2 linked regions of the Actinokineospora baliensis genome follow. The protein of the gene in region 1 interacts with the protein of each later gene in a pairwise test. Links are inferred from orthologs where the notes say so. Each region holds a gene or a part of one and is shown on either strand. Other genes may lie near its edges. The genes, in order: JOD54_RS22960 and JOD54_RS15310.

The links.
Region 2: the proteins of JOD54_RS22960 (region 1) and JOD54_RS15310 interact in binary tests that used the Escherichia coli proteins (3 or more experiments, as listed by UniProt). The link is inferred for Actinokineospora baliensis from one-to-one orthologs.

The regions. Positions count from the first base shown.
Region 1 is NZ_JAFBCK010000001.1:5,020,275-5,026,744, reverse strand. What follows is about bases 1,856-4,946. They hold JOD54_RS22960 (DUF4118 domain-containing protein), read left to right. Parts: upstream 1,856-2,213; coding sequence 2,214-4,679; downstream 4,680-4,946. Other genes in these bases: JOD54_RS22955 (magnesium and cobalt transport protein CorA), read left to right, coding at 4,765-4,946; JOD54_RS22965 (potassium-transporting ATPase subunit C), read left to right, coding at 1,856-2,159. Outside these bases: potassium-transporting ATPase subunit KdpB, read left to right, coding at 1-1,615; more of JOD54_RS22965, read left to right, coding at 1,617-1,855; more of JOD54_RS22955, read left to right, coding at 4,947-5,802; JOD54_RS35725 (pentapeptide repeat-containing protein), read right to left, coding at 5,820-6,470. UniProt on the Escherichia coli protein: Member of the two-component regulatory system KdpD/KdpE involved in the regulation of the kdp operon. KdpD may function as a membrane-associated protein kinase that phosphorylates KdpE in response to environmental signals.
Region 2 is NZ_JAFBCK010000001.1:3,193,520-3,199,620, reverse strand. What follows is about bases 998-3,719. They hold JOD54_RS15310 (response regulator), read right to left. Parts: upstream 2,865-3,719; coding sequence 2,130-2,864; downstream 998-2,129. Other genes in these bases: JOD54_RS15305 (HAAS signaling domain-containing protein), read right to left, coding at 2,991-3,719; JOD54_RS15315 (CAP domain-containing protein), read left to right, coding at 1,408-2,148; JOD54_RS15320 (hypothetical protein), read left to right, coding at 998-1,345. Outside these bases: JOD54_RS15325 (alkaline phosphatase family protein), read right to left, coding at 1-648; more of JOD54_RS15320, read left to right, coding at 866-997; more of JOD54_RS15305, read right to left, coding at 3,720-4,163; JOD54_RS15300 (PadR family transcriptional regulator), read right to left, coding at 4,160-4,489; mutM (bifunctional DNA-formamidopyrimidine glycosylase/DNA-(apurinic or apyrimidinic site) lyase), read right to left, coding at 4,588-5,442; rnc (ribonuclease III), read right to left, coding at 5,435-6,101. UniProt on the Escherichia coli protein: Member of the two-component regulatory system KdpD/KdpE involved in the regulation of the kdp operon.

The sequences.
Region 1 (6,470 bases):
GGTGATCCCCGGCGACGGTGACGTGGTCGAGGGCATCGCGACCGTGGACGAGTCGGCCATCACCGGCGAGTCCGCGCCCGTCATCCGCGAGTCCGGCGGCGACCGATCCGCAGTAACCGGCGGCACCACCGTCCTCTCCGACCGGATCATCGTCAAGATCACCACCAAGCCCGGTGAGTCCTTCGTGGACCGCATGATCACCCTGGTGGAGGGGGCGCAGCGGCAGAAGACGCCGAACGAGATCGCGTTGACGATCCTGCTGTCGACCCTCACGATCATCTTCCTGCTGGCCGTCGTCGCGCTCCAGCCGTTCGCGATCTTCTCCGGCGGCGAGCAGTCGGTGATCGTGCTGACCGCGCTGCTGGTCTGCCTGATCCCGACCACCATCGGCGCCCTGCTCTCCGCGATCGGCATCGCGGGCATGGACCGGCTGGTGCAGCGCAACGTCCTGGCCACCTCGGGCAAGGCGGTCGAGGCCGCGGGCGACATCGACACGCTGCTGCTGGACAAGACCGGCACCATCACCTGGGGCAACCGCCGCGCCACCGAGTTCATCCCGGTCGGGACCACCTCGATGGACACCCTGGTCGACGCGGCCCGGCTGTCGAGCCTGGCCGACGGCACCCCGGAGGGCCGCAGCATCGTGGAGCTGTGCGTGACCGAGTACGGGCGCGCCGCCGAGCCGACCGACCGGGAGAAGACCGGCGAGTTCGTCCCGTTCACCGCGCAGACCAGGATGAGCGGCATCGACCTCGGCGACCGCCGGATCCGCAAGGGCGCGGCCAGCGGCTTCGTCCTGACCGAGGAGACCGGGCGCGTGGTCGACGGGATCAGCGCCCAGGGCGGCACTCCCCTGGTGGTCTCCGACAACGATCTCGTGCTCGGGGTCATCCGACTGTCCGATGTGGTCAAACCGGGTATGCGGGCGCGGTTCGCGCAGCTGCGGGCCATGGGCATCCGCACGGTCATGGTCACCGGTGACAACCCGTTGACGGCCAAGGCCATCGCGGGCGAGGCCGGGGTGGACGACTACCTCGCCGAGGCCAAGCCCGAGGACAAGCTGGCGCTGATCCGCGCGGAGCAGGAGGGCGGCAGGCTGGTCGCGATGACCGGCGACGGCACCAACGACGCCCCGGCGCTGGCCCAGTCCGACGTCGGCGTGGCGATGAACACCGGGACCTCCGCGGCCAAGGAAGCCGGGAACATGGTCGACCTGGACTCCGACCCGACGAAGCTGATCGAGATCGTGGAGATCGGCAAGCAGTTGCTGATCACCCGGGGCGCGCTGACCACGTTCTCCGTGGCCAACGACCTGGCCAAGTACTTCGCGATCCTGCCAGCCATGTTCGCCGCGATCTACCCGCAGCTCGGCGGCCTGAACGTCATGGGCCTGCACTCCCCCAACACCGCGATCCTGTCGGCGGTGGTGTTCAACGCGCTGATCATCGTGGTGCTGATCCCGCTCGCCCTGCGCGGCGTCCACTACCAGCCCTCCAGCGCCTCGGCGCTGCTGCGGCGCAACCTGCTCGTCTACGGCGTCGGTGGCATCGTCACCCCGTTCGCCGGGATCTGGCTCATCGACCTGCTCGTGCGACTCATCCCCGGGATCGGCTGACATGACCACCTTCGCCAAGCAGGCCCTCGCCGGGCTGCGCGTCCTGCTCGTGCTCACGCTCATCACCGGCGTCCTCTACCCCGCCGCCGTGTGGGCGGTTTCCCGGTTGCCGGGGCTGCAGGCCAACGCCGAGGCCACCGGCACGACCCTGGTCGCGGTCACCCGGGACGGCGACGGCTGGTTCTTCCCCCGGCCGTCGGCGGCGACCCTCCCGGCGTCCGGGGGATCCAACAAGGGCGAGCTCAACGAGGACTACACCGCCGTCGTCGCCGAGCGTCGGACCGCGGTCGCCCAGCGTGAGGGGGTTTCGGAGGACCGGGTCCCGCAGGACGCGGTGACGGCGTCCGCCTCGGGTCTGGACCCGCACATCAGCGACGCCTACGCCCAGCTCCAGGTGCCCCGGGTCGCCCGCGCCCACAGCCTGTCCGAGGACGTGGTCCGCGCCTTGATCACCGAGTGCACGGACGGCCGTGGCCTGGGCATCCTCGGTGAGCCTGCTGTGAACGTCACGGCACTCAACCGCGCGCTCGAGTCCGCGAAGTGACAGCCTGGGCGGGTCGCCACCCGGCGACCCGCCCGCCCCGGGAGTTGGACAGAGATGGACGAGCGCAAGCGCGGCGAACTGCGGATCTACCTCGGCGCGGCGCCCGGGGTCGGCAAGACCTTCGCAGTGCTCGGCGAGGCGCACCGCCGCCGCGAGCGCGGTACCGACGTCGTGGTCGGCCTGGTCGAGACCCACGGCCGGGAGAAGACGGAGCAGCTGGTCGCGGGCCTTGAGGTGCTGCCCCGAGCTCAGGTGCACCACCGCAGTCGCGAGTTCACCGAGATGGACGTCGACGCGCTGCTCGCCCGCGCGCCAGAGGTCGCGGTGGTCGACGAGCTCGCGCACACCAACGTCCCCGGTTCCCGCAACGCGAAGCGCTGGCAGGACGTCGAGGAACTGCTGGCGGCCGGGATCGACGTGCTGTCCACGGTCAACGTGCAGCACCTGGAGTCGCTCAACGACGTTGTCACCCGCATCACCGGGGTCGAGCAGCACGAGACCGTGCCGGACGACGTGGTGCGCCGAGCTGAGCAGGTCGAGCTGGTCGACCTCACCCCGGAGGCGCTGCGGCGGCGGCTCGCGCACGGCAACGTCTACGCGGCGCACAAGATCGACGCCGCGCTGGGCAACTACTTCCGGGTCGGGAACCTGACCGCGCTGCGCGAGCTGGCGCTGTTGTGGGTGGCCGACCAGGTCGACGTGGCGTTGCAGCGCTACCGGGCCGAGCAGAGCATCACCGACACCTGGGAGGCACGCGAACGCGTCGTCGCCGCGATCACCGGCGGACCGGAGAGCGAGACCTTGATCCGGCGGGCCAGGCGGATCGCGGTGCGGGCCGGTGCGGAGCTAATGGTCGTGCACGTGATGCGTGGCGACGGTCTCGCCGGTCCGTCGCCCGCGTCGGTGGCGCGGTCCCGCAAGACCACCGGGGACGTCGGCGCGACCTTCCACAGCGTGGTCGGCGACGACGTGCCGAGTGCGCTGCTGGACTTCGCGCGGGCGGTCAACGCCACGCAGCTCGTGCTCGGCACCTCGCGGCGGTCGCGGTTGGCGCGAGCGGTCGACGAGGGCATCGGGTCGGCGGTGGTGCGCGACTCGGGGTCGATCGACGTGCACATGGTCACCCACGACGAGGCCAGGCGGACGCGGCCGTGGAAGGTCGAGCGGGACGTGTTGGCCCCGTCGCGGCGGCTGCTGGGATGGGTGCTCGCGGTGGTGCTGCCGTTCGCGGTCACCGGGATAGGGCTGCTCACCCGCGGCGAGGTGGCGTTCTCCACCGACCTGATCGGGTTCTTCCTGGCCACGGTCGTCGTCGCCCTGGTCGGTGGCCTCGGCCCGGCGGTCGCGACGGCGTTCCTCGGGGCTGGGCTGCTGAACTACTTCTTCACCGAGCCCTACTACAGCCTCGCGGTCAACACACCGGAGAACCTGGTCACGCTGATCGCGATGCTCATCGTCGCGGTGCTCGTCGCGCTGGTCGTGGACCGGGCGGCGCGGCTGGCCGAGCAGGGCGCGCGGACGCGGACCGAGGCCGCTCTGCTGGCGTCCTATGCCCGTACCGTGCTGACCAGCCCGCAGCCGTTGGACCGGCTGCTGGCCAAGGTGCGGGAGAACTTCGGCCTCGAGTCGGTAGCCCTGCTCGAACAGCGCGACGGGGAGTGGCACGAGGTCGCGGCCGCGGGCTCTTCGGGCGGTGAGGCGACGGTGAACGTGCCGGTGACCGCGGACGTCCGCCTGGCGCTGCGGGGACGGGTCCTACCCGCCAGTGACCAGCGTGCGCTGGAAGCCGCGGCCGGGCAGGCGCTGCTGGCGCTGCGGCAGCAACGGATGACCGTCGAGACCGAGCAGGCACGGCGACGGGCCGAGACCACGGAACTGCGGACCGCACTGCTGTCGGCGGTCGGGCACGACCTGCGCACCCCGCTGACGTCCATCAAGGCCGCAGTCGGGAGCCTGCGCACGCCCGACCTCGCACTGTCCGAACAGGACACGGCGGAGCTGCTGGAGACGGTGGAGGTCTCCGCTGACCGCCTGGCCGGGCTGGTGGACAACCTGCTCGACTCCTCCCGGCTCGCGACGGGAGCGGTGGCACCGCAGCTGCGGCCGGTCACCTACGACGAGGCCGTGGCGCGGGCGCTGGCGGGTATCGACGAACGGGACGCGGTGGCCGTGGACGTCCCCGAGCACCTGCCCCCGGTGCTGGCGGACGTGGGCCTGCTCGAACGGGTGGTGGCCAACGTCGTCGACAACGCCCTCCGGCACGGGCGCGGGGAGGTGGCCATCCGAGCCAGCGCCCACCGCGACCAGGTGGAACTGCGCGTAGTCGACCACGGCCCCGGCCTCCCCAAGAACGCCCCGGTCTTCACCCCCTTCCAGCGCCTCAGCGACCGAACCCCCGGCATCGGCCTGGGCCTCAGCGTCGCCAAGGGCTTCACCGAGGCGATGTCCGGCACCATCACCGCCGAAGACACCCCCGGCGGCGGCCTCACCATCGTCATCGCGCTACCGCGAGCCCGGTGACCAGCGGTCCGCGTTCACACCGGCAGGACGGGGGGTGTGGCACGGTTGCCCGCGTGCTGACCTCAAGTCTCCTATCGAGACCGTTATGACCAGCGGTGACTTAGCTGGAACAGGCCCGTCCACCCGAACGCGGCCGTCCGCGGGGATCGTGGACTGCGCGCTCTACCGCGAGGGCGAGCGGGTGCCGGGAACCTGGACGCCGGGTGAGGCGCTCGCGCGGGCCCGGCTCGACGGCGGGTTCGTGTGGGTCGGGTTGTTCGAACCGACCCAGGACCAGCTCGCCGATCTCGCGGTGGAAGTCGGCATCTCCCAGCTGGCACGACAGGGCGGCATGCCGCGGCCGGGCTTGCGCGGGCACCGCGACTTGATCTCCGCGAGGCTCGCGACGGTGCGCCACATCGCCAACGAGAGCCCGACCACCGCCAGCGAGATCGTCGAGACCGGCGGGATCACCGCGTTCCTCGCGGCGGAGGTCATCATCACCATCCGCCACCGCGACATCACCGGGCTGGGGGTGCTGCGTCGCGAGCTCGAGGCCACTCCCGACCGCCTCGCGCAGGGACCCGCCGCTGTGTTGCACGCCGTGATCGCCAAGGCGGTCGACGACTACCTCGCCGTCACCGCGGCGTTCGAGCGGGACATCGACCACATCGAGGCGTTGGTGTTCGCACCGCGCAGCCCCGTCGGCGCCGAGCACATGTACCTGATGAAACGGGAGATCGTGGAGCTCCACCGCGCGATCGCCCCACTCGTCGCCCCGCTGCGCGCGCTGGCCGAATCGCCCAACTCTCTTGTCCCGCAACAGGTGCGCTCACGCCTACGCGACGTCGACGGCCAGCTCACCAGCGTCACCGAGCGCATCGCCGAGTACGACGACGTGCTCACCACCCTGCTCAACGCGACACTGGCAAAGGTGGCGCTGCAGCAGAACGGCGACATGCGCAAGATCACCGCGTGGGCCGCGGTGATCGCCGTGCCCACCATGGTCGTCGGCGTGTACGGCATGAACTTCGAGCACATGCCCGAGCTCCACTGGACGTACGGCTACCCGATCGCCATCGCCGTGGTCCTGTTCTCCAGCTTCGTCCTGCACCGGGTGTTCCGCCGCAATCGCTGGCTCTGACCAGATCCGCCCGGCGGTCAGCGCCACCACTCGCCCTTGGTCGCGCCGTCGACAAGGGCACCCCCGGTTTGGGTCATCTCGTCGTGCACCGCTGCGGTGAGGTTGGCGCCGCGGAGGTCGGCGTTGGTGAAGTTGGCGAGGCCGAGTTCGGCGTTCTCCAAGGTGGCGTGGCTGAGGTTGGCCTTGCGGAACCCCACGTTGCTCAGGTCGGCGTAGCTGAAGTCCGCGTTGCCGAGGTTGGCTTGGCTGAGGTCGGCGGAGCCCAGGTCGCTGTTGCGCAGGTCGACGCCGACAAGCGCGGCGCCGACCAGGGTGGCGTGGCGCAGGGTGGCGTCGTTGAGTTGGGCGTCGTAGAGGTCGGCGCCGCGCAGGTCGCTGTACTCGAGGTTGGCGTTGTTGAGCTTGATGTTGCGCAGGCAGGTGCTGTTCAGGTCGATCCTGGTGGTTTGGTCGAACTTGGTGTCGCGGCGGCCGAGGACGGTCAACGCGGCTTGAATGTCGGCCGCGGGAGGTAGGTCCGGGCATTCCGCGGGGGCGAGTCTCGGCGAGGTCGTGCGGACGAAGGCGGAGAGCACCTCGATGACGCTGGGCTGGTCGCGGGGTGAGTCGCGGGCGAGGCGCTCCAGGGCGTAGACGGCGCCGAGCCTGGACTGGAGGTGGTCGGCGCC
Region 2 (6,101 bases), 1.8 Mb from region 1 along the record:
CTTGACCCGCGCGTCGGTGGCCGCGATGGCGTTGAGGTAGCAGGTGGTCGCCGCACCGCAGTTGTGGCCTGCGGCGTCGACGTCGTCGAGCACGACGAAGCTCGCGTCCGGGCCGACGTCGCGCAGCCGGGCCACGGTCTGGTTGGTGGTGTCGGTGTCGTTGGCGCCGTTGGCCCGCGCGTCGACCGCGCTGGAGAAGATCGCCTTGCCCGCCGAGTCGTTGACCAGCGGGTCCCAGGTGGCCGCCGCGAAGGTGGACAGCGCCGGGCGGGCCGACTCGATCCGGGTCAGGAAGTCCGGGTAGGTCGCCAGGTTGGTCGAGCTCCCCCAGCTGTTGCTGAGCACGCGGTGCTTGTCTGGCCAAGTTCCGGTGGCCAGGGTGGCCCAGCCGGGGCCGGACAGGGTGGGCGCGAAAGGGTTGTCGTAGAGCACCGTCTTGCTCGACGACCCGGTGGCGATCAGGCTGTCGAGGGTGGGGGCGTCGGCCGGGGCGATCCGGTCGAACAGCAGCCCGTCGATGCCGATGACCAGGACTTTTGGCGTCTTGGCCGCCGCGTGGGCCGCCGGGGCGGTGAGCGCGGGGACCAGCAGCGCCCCGGTCGCGACGGCCAGGGACGCGAGCAGGGCGGGGAGTCGGTTTCGCCGCAAGGGTTCCTCCAAGGACTGGGGTCCGGCGAGTACGGCGGTAGGCTCCTGTACAGACAAGTCATCGGCAACGGACAGCGGTCGTTCGGCGACCGAACGGTGGGTGAACAGCTGTCGCGGGCGGTCGATCGGCGTGGCCGGCCGCACCGGCCCCCCGGGCGGGTGATAGCTTGCCGCGCCGTGGCCCGCCTTGCCGACGGGTCAGGGAGGTAGGACCCGCATGTCCGAGCCAGCCGACCACGATTTCGACGACTTCGAGGACGACACCGACGACCGTCCCGGGCCGCGCCGCTCCCCCTACGTCGTGCTCGGCGTGGCCGGAGTCGTGAGCGCGACCGTGTTCGCCGCCGTGGCCGCGTTCGCCGCCGGGGACGGTGAGGACGCCCAGTCCCCCGGTACCGAGGTCACGGTCAACCAGACGACCACCACGACCACCACCACGACGACGTCCGACGCCACGACCACGGACGTCACGACGACGACGGACCCGACCACCACGGAGTCGACCACCACGACGACCACCGAGGCGGAGCCGACGACCACGACGACCACCACCAAGCGGCCGAACCGGCCGACCACGACGACCACCACGGTCCGGCCGCCCAACAGCCCGACCACGGTGCCGCCGACGTCGGACCCGACGACCACAACCACGACCACCACCACGACGGTGCCGCCCACGACGACGACCACCACGTAAATCTCGATACAACGAGTGACCGAGGGTGGCGTTATCACCCTTTAGTGGTACGTTGCCAAACCGTGACACGACGACGCCGCCCAGGCGGTCGCCGGATCGGTGTGCTGTCCGCCGTGCTCGTCGCCCTGGCGATCGGGGCGGGGACGGCGGGAATCACCACGGTGCTCACGGCACCCAGCGTGGGTGACGGCACGATTGGTACACCCGATCAGGCGTCCCTCGACCGTGAGATGACCATGGTCGACGGGGCCACCGCGGGCTCCACCGCGGCCGCCCCGACCAGCACCCCGACCACCCCGTCCTCGGCGAGCACGACCCCGACCACGACGACCACCACGACCACGGTCCCGGTCACCACGACCACCACCGCGGTCAAGCCGACCACCACGACGCCGAAGCCGACCACGACCACCACGAAGCCGCCGCCGGTGGACTCGTCGGTGGCCGGGCAGGTCCTGGCGATCACCAACGAGGAGCGGGCGAAGGCCGGCTGCGCGCCGGTGACCCTGGACTCGCGGCTCAACCAGGCCGCGCAGGCGCACAGCGCGGACATGTCGGCGCAGAACTACTTCTCGCACACCAGCCTCGACGGCCGCTCGTTCGTCGACCGGGCGAAGGCCGCGGGCTACAACAGCCCCGGCGCGGAGAACATCGCCAAGGGCCAGCGCACCTCGGCCCAGGTGATGACCGCGTGGATGAACTCCGCCGGGCACCGCGCCAACATCCTCAACTGCGGCCTCAAGACCATGGGGCTGGGGTTCGTGCAGAGCGGGTACTACTGGACTCAGATGTTCGGTTGGTAAGACGAGTTCGGTTGGTAAGGCGAGTTTGGTTGGTGAGAGAGTTCGAACCGGTAGCCCATTCCCGCCTCCGTGATCAGGTGGCGTGGGCGGGACGGCTCCGGTTCGAGCTTTCGGCGCAGCTGGGCCACGTACACCCGCAGGTAGTGGGTTTCGTTGGCGTAGGCGGGTCCCCAGACCTCTTGCAGCAACTGCTTCTGCGACACCAACCGGCCTCTATTGCGCGCCAACACTTCGAGGATGCCCCATTCGGTCGGGGTCAGGTGCACCTCGCCGCCGTCGCGGTGGACCTTCTTCGCCACTAGGTCAACGGTGAAGGAACTCGTCTCCACCACGGCCTCTTCCGTTGTGGCGGCAGTGGTTCCTCTGCGCACGGCGGCGCGTAGGCGGGCGAGGAGTTCGTCCATGCCGAAGGGCTTGGTGACGTAGTCATCCGCGCCCGCGTCCAATGCCTTGACCTTGTCGGTGGAGTCGCCGCGCGCGGAGAGAACGATGATGGGCACCGTGCTCCAGCCTCTTAGGCCCTCAATGACTTCAGCACCGTCGATGTCCGGCAGGCCTAGGTCGAGCACGACGACATCCGGCTTGCTTTCCGCTGCCGCGCGCAAGGCTGCCGCGCCGTCGTGGGCGGTGCGGACGTCGTAGCCGCGGGCGGTCAGGTTGATGCGCAGCGCGCGGACGATCTGGGGTTCGTCGTCGACAACGAGCACGGTGGTCACGGCAGCTCCAGATCAGGGCGGTCCCGTGCATCCTCGCACCACGCAGGCGGTCCGGCCGCAGGACAAGCTTGCACCCCCGCGGCCGGACCTCGTCACGCCCTGCCGAACCTTGACGGCATCTTGACGCTATGAGCCCGGCGTCGTCGTCGGCGCGGACGTCGTCGGGGTCACCGAAGGTGTCGCCGCCGTGGTGGTCGGCGCGGTTGTCGGTGCCGTCGACGTCGGCGCGCCGGGCGAGGTCGGCCGCGTGGGCTTGGCGGGCGTGCGGTCGGTCGCCCCCGGTGGCAGCGGGACGAACGGCAGGCCGGACGCCTGGACGCAGGCGCGGCCCCGGTACTCGACGTGCGGCAACGGGAACCTGTTGTCGTAGTCCTGACCGTTGACGTCGGCTTCGCAGCGGGTGCCGTAGAGCTTCAGCGGGTTCCCGTCCTCGTCGTAGAGGTAGAACTGCGGGATCGCGTTGCCGTCCTCGTCCACCGCGTAGAGGTTGCTGACGTAAGAACCGTTGTAGTACAAGCCGTTCGGGCTGTACGGGTAGTACTCCCCGTCCCGCGTGCTCGAGTCGATGCCCAGTGCCAGCAGCGCGATCGCCACGCCCGCGAGGAAGGTGTTCGCCACCACGACAACCGGCAGCAGCCGCCGGTCTTCGCGGGAGCGCGGCCCCGCCCAGGACACCAGCACGACGACCGCGAGCACCACGAGCGCGGACTCCTCCCGGTCCGCCATGACGGTGACCACCACCAGCAGCACCCGCAGCAGCCACCACGCGGGGCGCAGCGAACGCAGGTACGCCACCGCGCGGTGCGGCAGCCGGTTGGCCACCGCGAGCGCCCCGCGGCGGGCGAACCGGTACGAGCCGAGGGCTTCGACGTCGGTCGGGCGGACCCGGTCGGTGAACAGCAGCATCAGCGCGGGGATCGCGAAGACCGCGCACAGCCCCAGCACCGCGAACTTGTCGTCGCTGCCGGTCAAGGACATCAGCCCGGTGGCGAACGCGACGACCAGCGACACCACGGTGATGAGCAGGACGTACCTGGCCGACCACAGCGCCTTCCCCCCGGTCGGCCCCGGCGGCGGGTACCCGCCCGCGGCCCGCAGCTCGGCCGCGTACGCCTCCGGCGTCCCCAACCGGCCGACCACGCCCTCGAGGTCACCCGTCTCGGCGAACACCTCGGTGACGTGCGGCTCGACGTCCTCCATCACCTCGGCGAGCTCGTCGGCGGGCAGGTCCGCCAGCGCGGCCCGCACCCGACCGAGGTACTCGGCCAGTCCCGGATCTGCCTTCGTCTGCGCGCTCACGCCGCGGCCCCCTTCGCCAAAATCCCGTCCATCGCCTCGGCGAACGCGCGCCAGGCGCGCTCCGACTCGACCAACCGCTCCCGCCCGGCGTCGTTGACCCCGTAGTACTTGCGGTGCGGCCCCTCGTCGCTGGGGACCACGTAGGAGGTCAACAGCCCGGCCCGGTACAGCCGCCGCAGGGTCCCGTACACGGAGGCGTCCCCGACCTCCTCCATCCCCCCACCCCGAAGCCGCCGCAACACGTCGTACCCGTACCCGTCCTCGTCCCGCAGAACGGCGAGCACGGCGAGGTCCAGCACTCCCTTGAGCAGCTGGCTGGTATCCACGCGCACCTCCCGCTATCGCACTGTGGACACTATTACGCATTGCGCACTACCGCGCAAGCCACACCCCCTTGGTCGCGAGGTGCCAAGAAATCCCGGAGCTACGCGGGGCGCGGCTGACAGCGGGGGCAGGAGAAGGAGGAACGGTTCATGAAGGGTTCGCGGACGATCGCGCGTCCGCAGCGCTCACAAGGCAAGCCCTCTTGCCCATAGGCGTGCAGCGACCGGTCGAAGTAGCCCGACTGGCCGTTGATGTTCACGTACAACGCGTCGAAGGACGTCCCGCCCGCCGCGAGGGCCGCGTTCATCACCGAGGTGGCCGCGTCGACCAGCTCGCCGGTCTTGCGGGCCGACAGGCCGTCGACCGGGCGGGACCAGTGCAGGCGGGTGAGCCAGAGGGCTTCGTCGGCGTAGATGTTGCCCACGCCGGAGACCACGGTCTGGTCCAGCAGGGCCCGCTTGACCTCGGTGCGGCGGCGGCGCAGGGCCGCGACGGCGGCGGCGCGGTCGAAGGCCGGGTCCATGGGGTCGCGGGCGATGTGGGCGACCGGGGCGGGCAGCGGCACGCCGTCGACCTCGACGACCTGTTCCACCGAGAGGCCGCCGAAGGTCCGCTGGTCGACGAAGCGCAGTTCCGGGCCGTCATCGGCGAAGGAGAGGCGGACGCGCAGGTGCTTCTCGTCGGGGGCACCGGGGGGTTGGACCAGCATCTGGCCGCTCATCCCCAGGTGCGCCAGCACGGCCTCACCCGAGCTCAGGTCCACCCACAGGTACTTGCCCCGGCGCCGGGCGGCGACGAGTTCGCGACCCGCGATGCGCCCGGCGAAGTCGACCATGCCGGGCAGGTGGCGTCGGATGGCGCGCGGGTGGAAGACCTCCACCCGGGACACCACCCGACCGGCCACGTGGTCCTGCAGGCCGCGCCGGACGACCTCCACCTCAGGGAGCTCAGGCACCGTCGCCGTCGGCCGCGTCGCCGGTGGTCTTCTCCGAGAGCTCGCGCCAGGCGGCCTCGGCGGCCTTCTGCTCGGCTTCCTTCTTGGTGCGCCCGTCGCCGTTGCCGTAGCCCTGGCCGTTGACCACGACGATGGCGGTGAACTCCTTGCGGTGGTCGGGGCCCTCCTCGCGGACGCGGTACTCGGGCACGCCGAGCCCGGCCGAGGCGGTGAGCTCCTGCAGGCTGGTCTTCCAGTCCAGGCCCGCCCCGCGCAGCGGTGCCGCGGTCAGCAGCGGGTCGAAGTGCCGGTGCACGACCTCCCGCGCGACCTCGATGCCGTGCTGCAGGTAGACGGCGCCGATGACCGCCTCCATGCCGTCGGCGAGGATGCTGGCCTTGTCGCGGCCGCCGGTCAGCTCTTCGCCCTTGCCCAACAGCAGGTGCGAACCGAGGCCGCCCTCACCCATCCCCCTGGCCACGCCCGCGAGCGCGTGCATGTTGACCACGCTGGCGCGCAGCTTGGCCAACTGCCCCTCGGGCAGATCGGGGTGGGTGCGGTAGAGGTGGTCGGTGACCACGAGTCCGAGCACGGCGTCGCCGAGGAACTCCAGCCGCTCGTTGGGCGGCAGCCCACCGTTCTCGTACGCGTACGAGCGGTGGGTCAAGGCGAGCACGAGC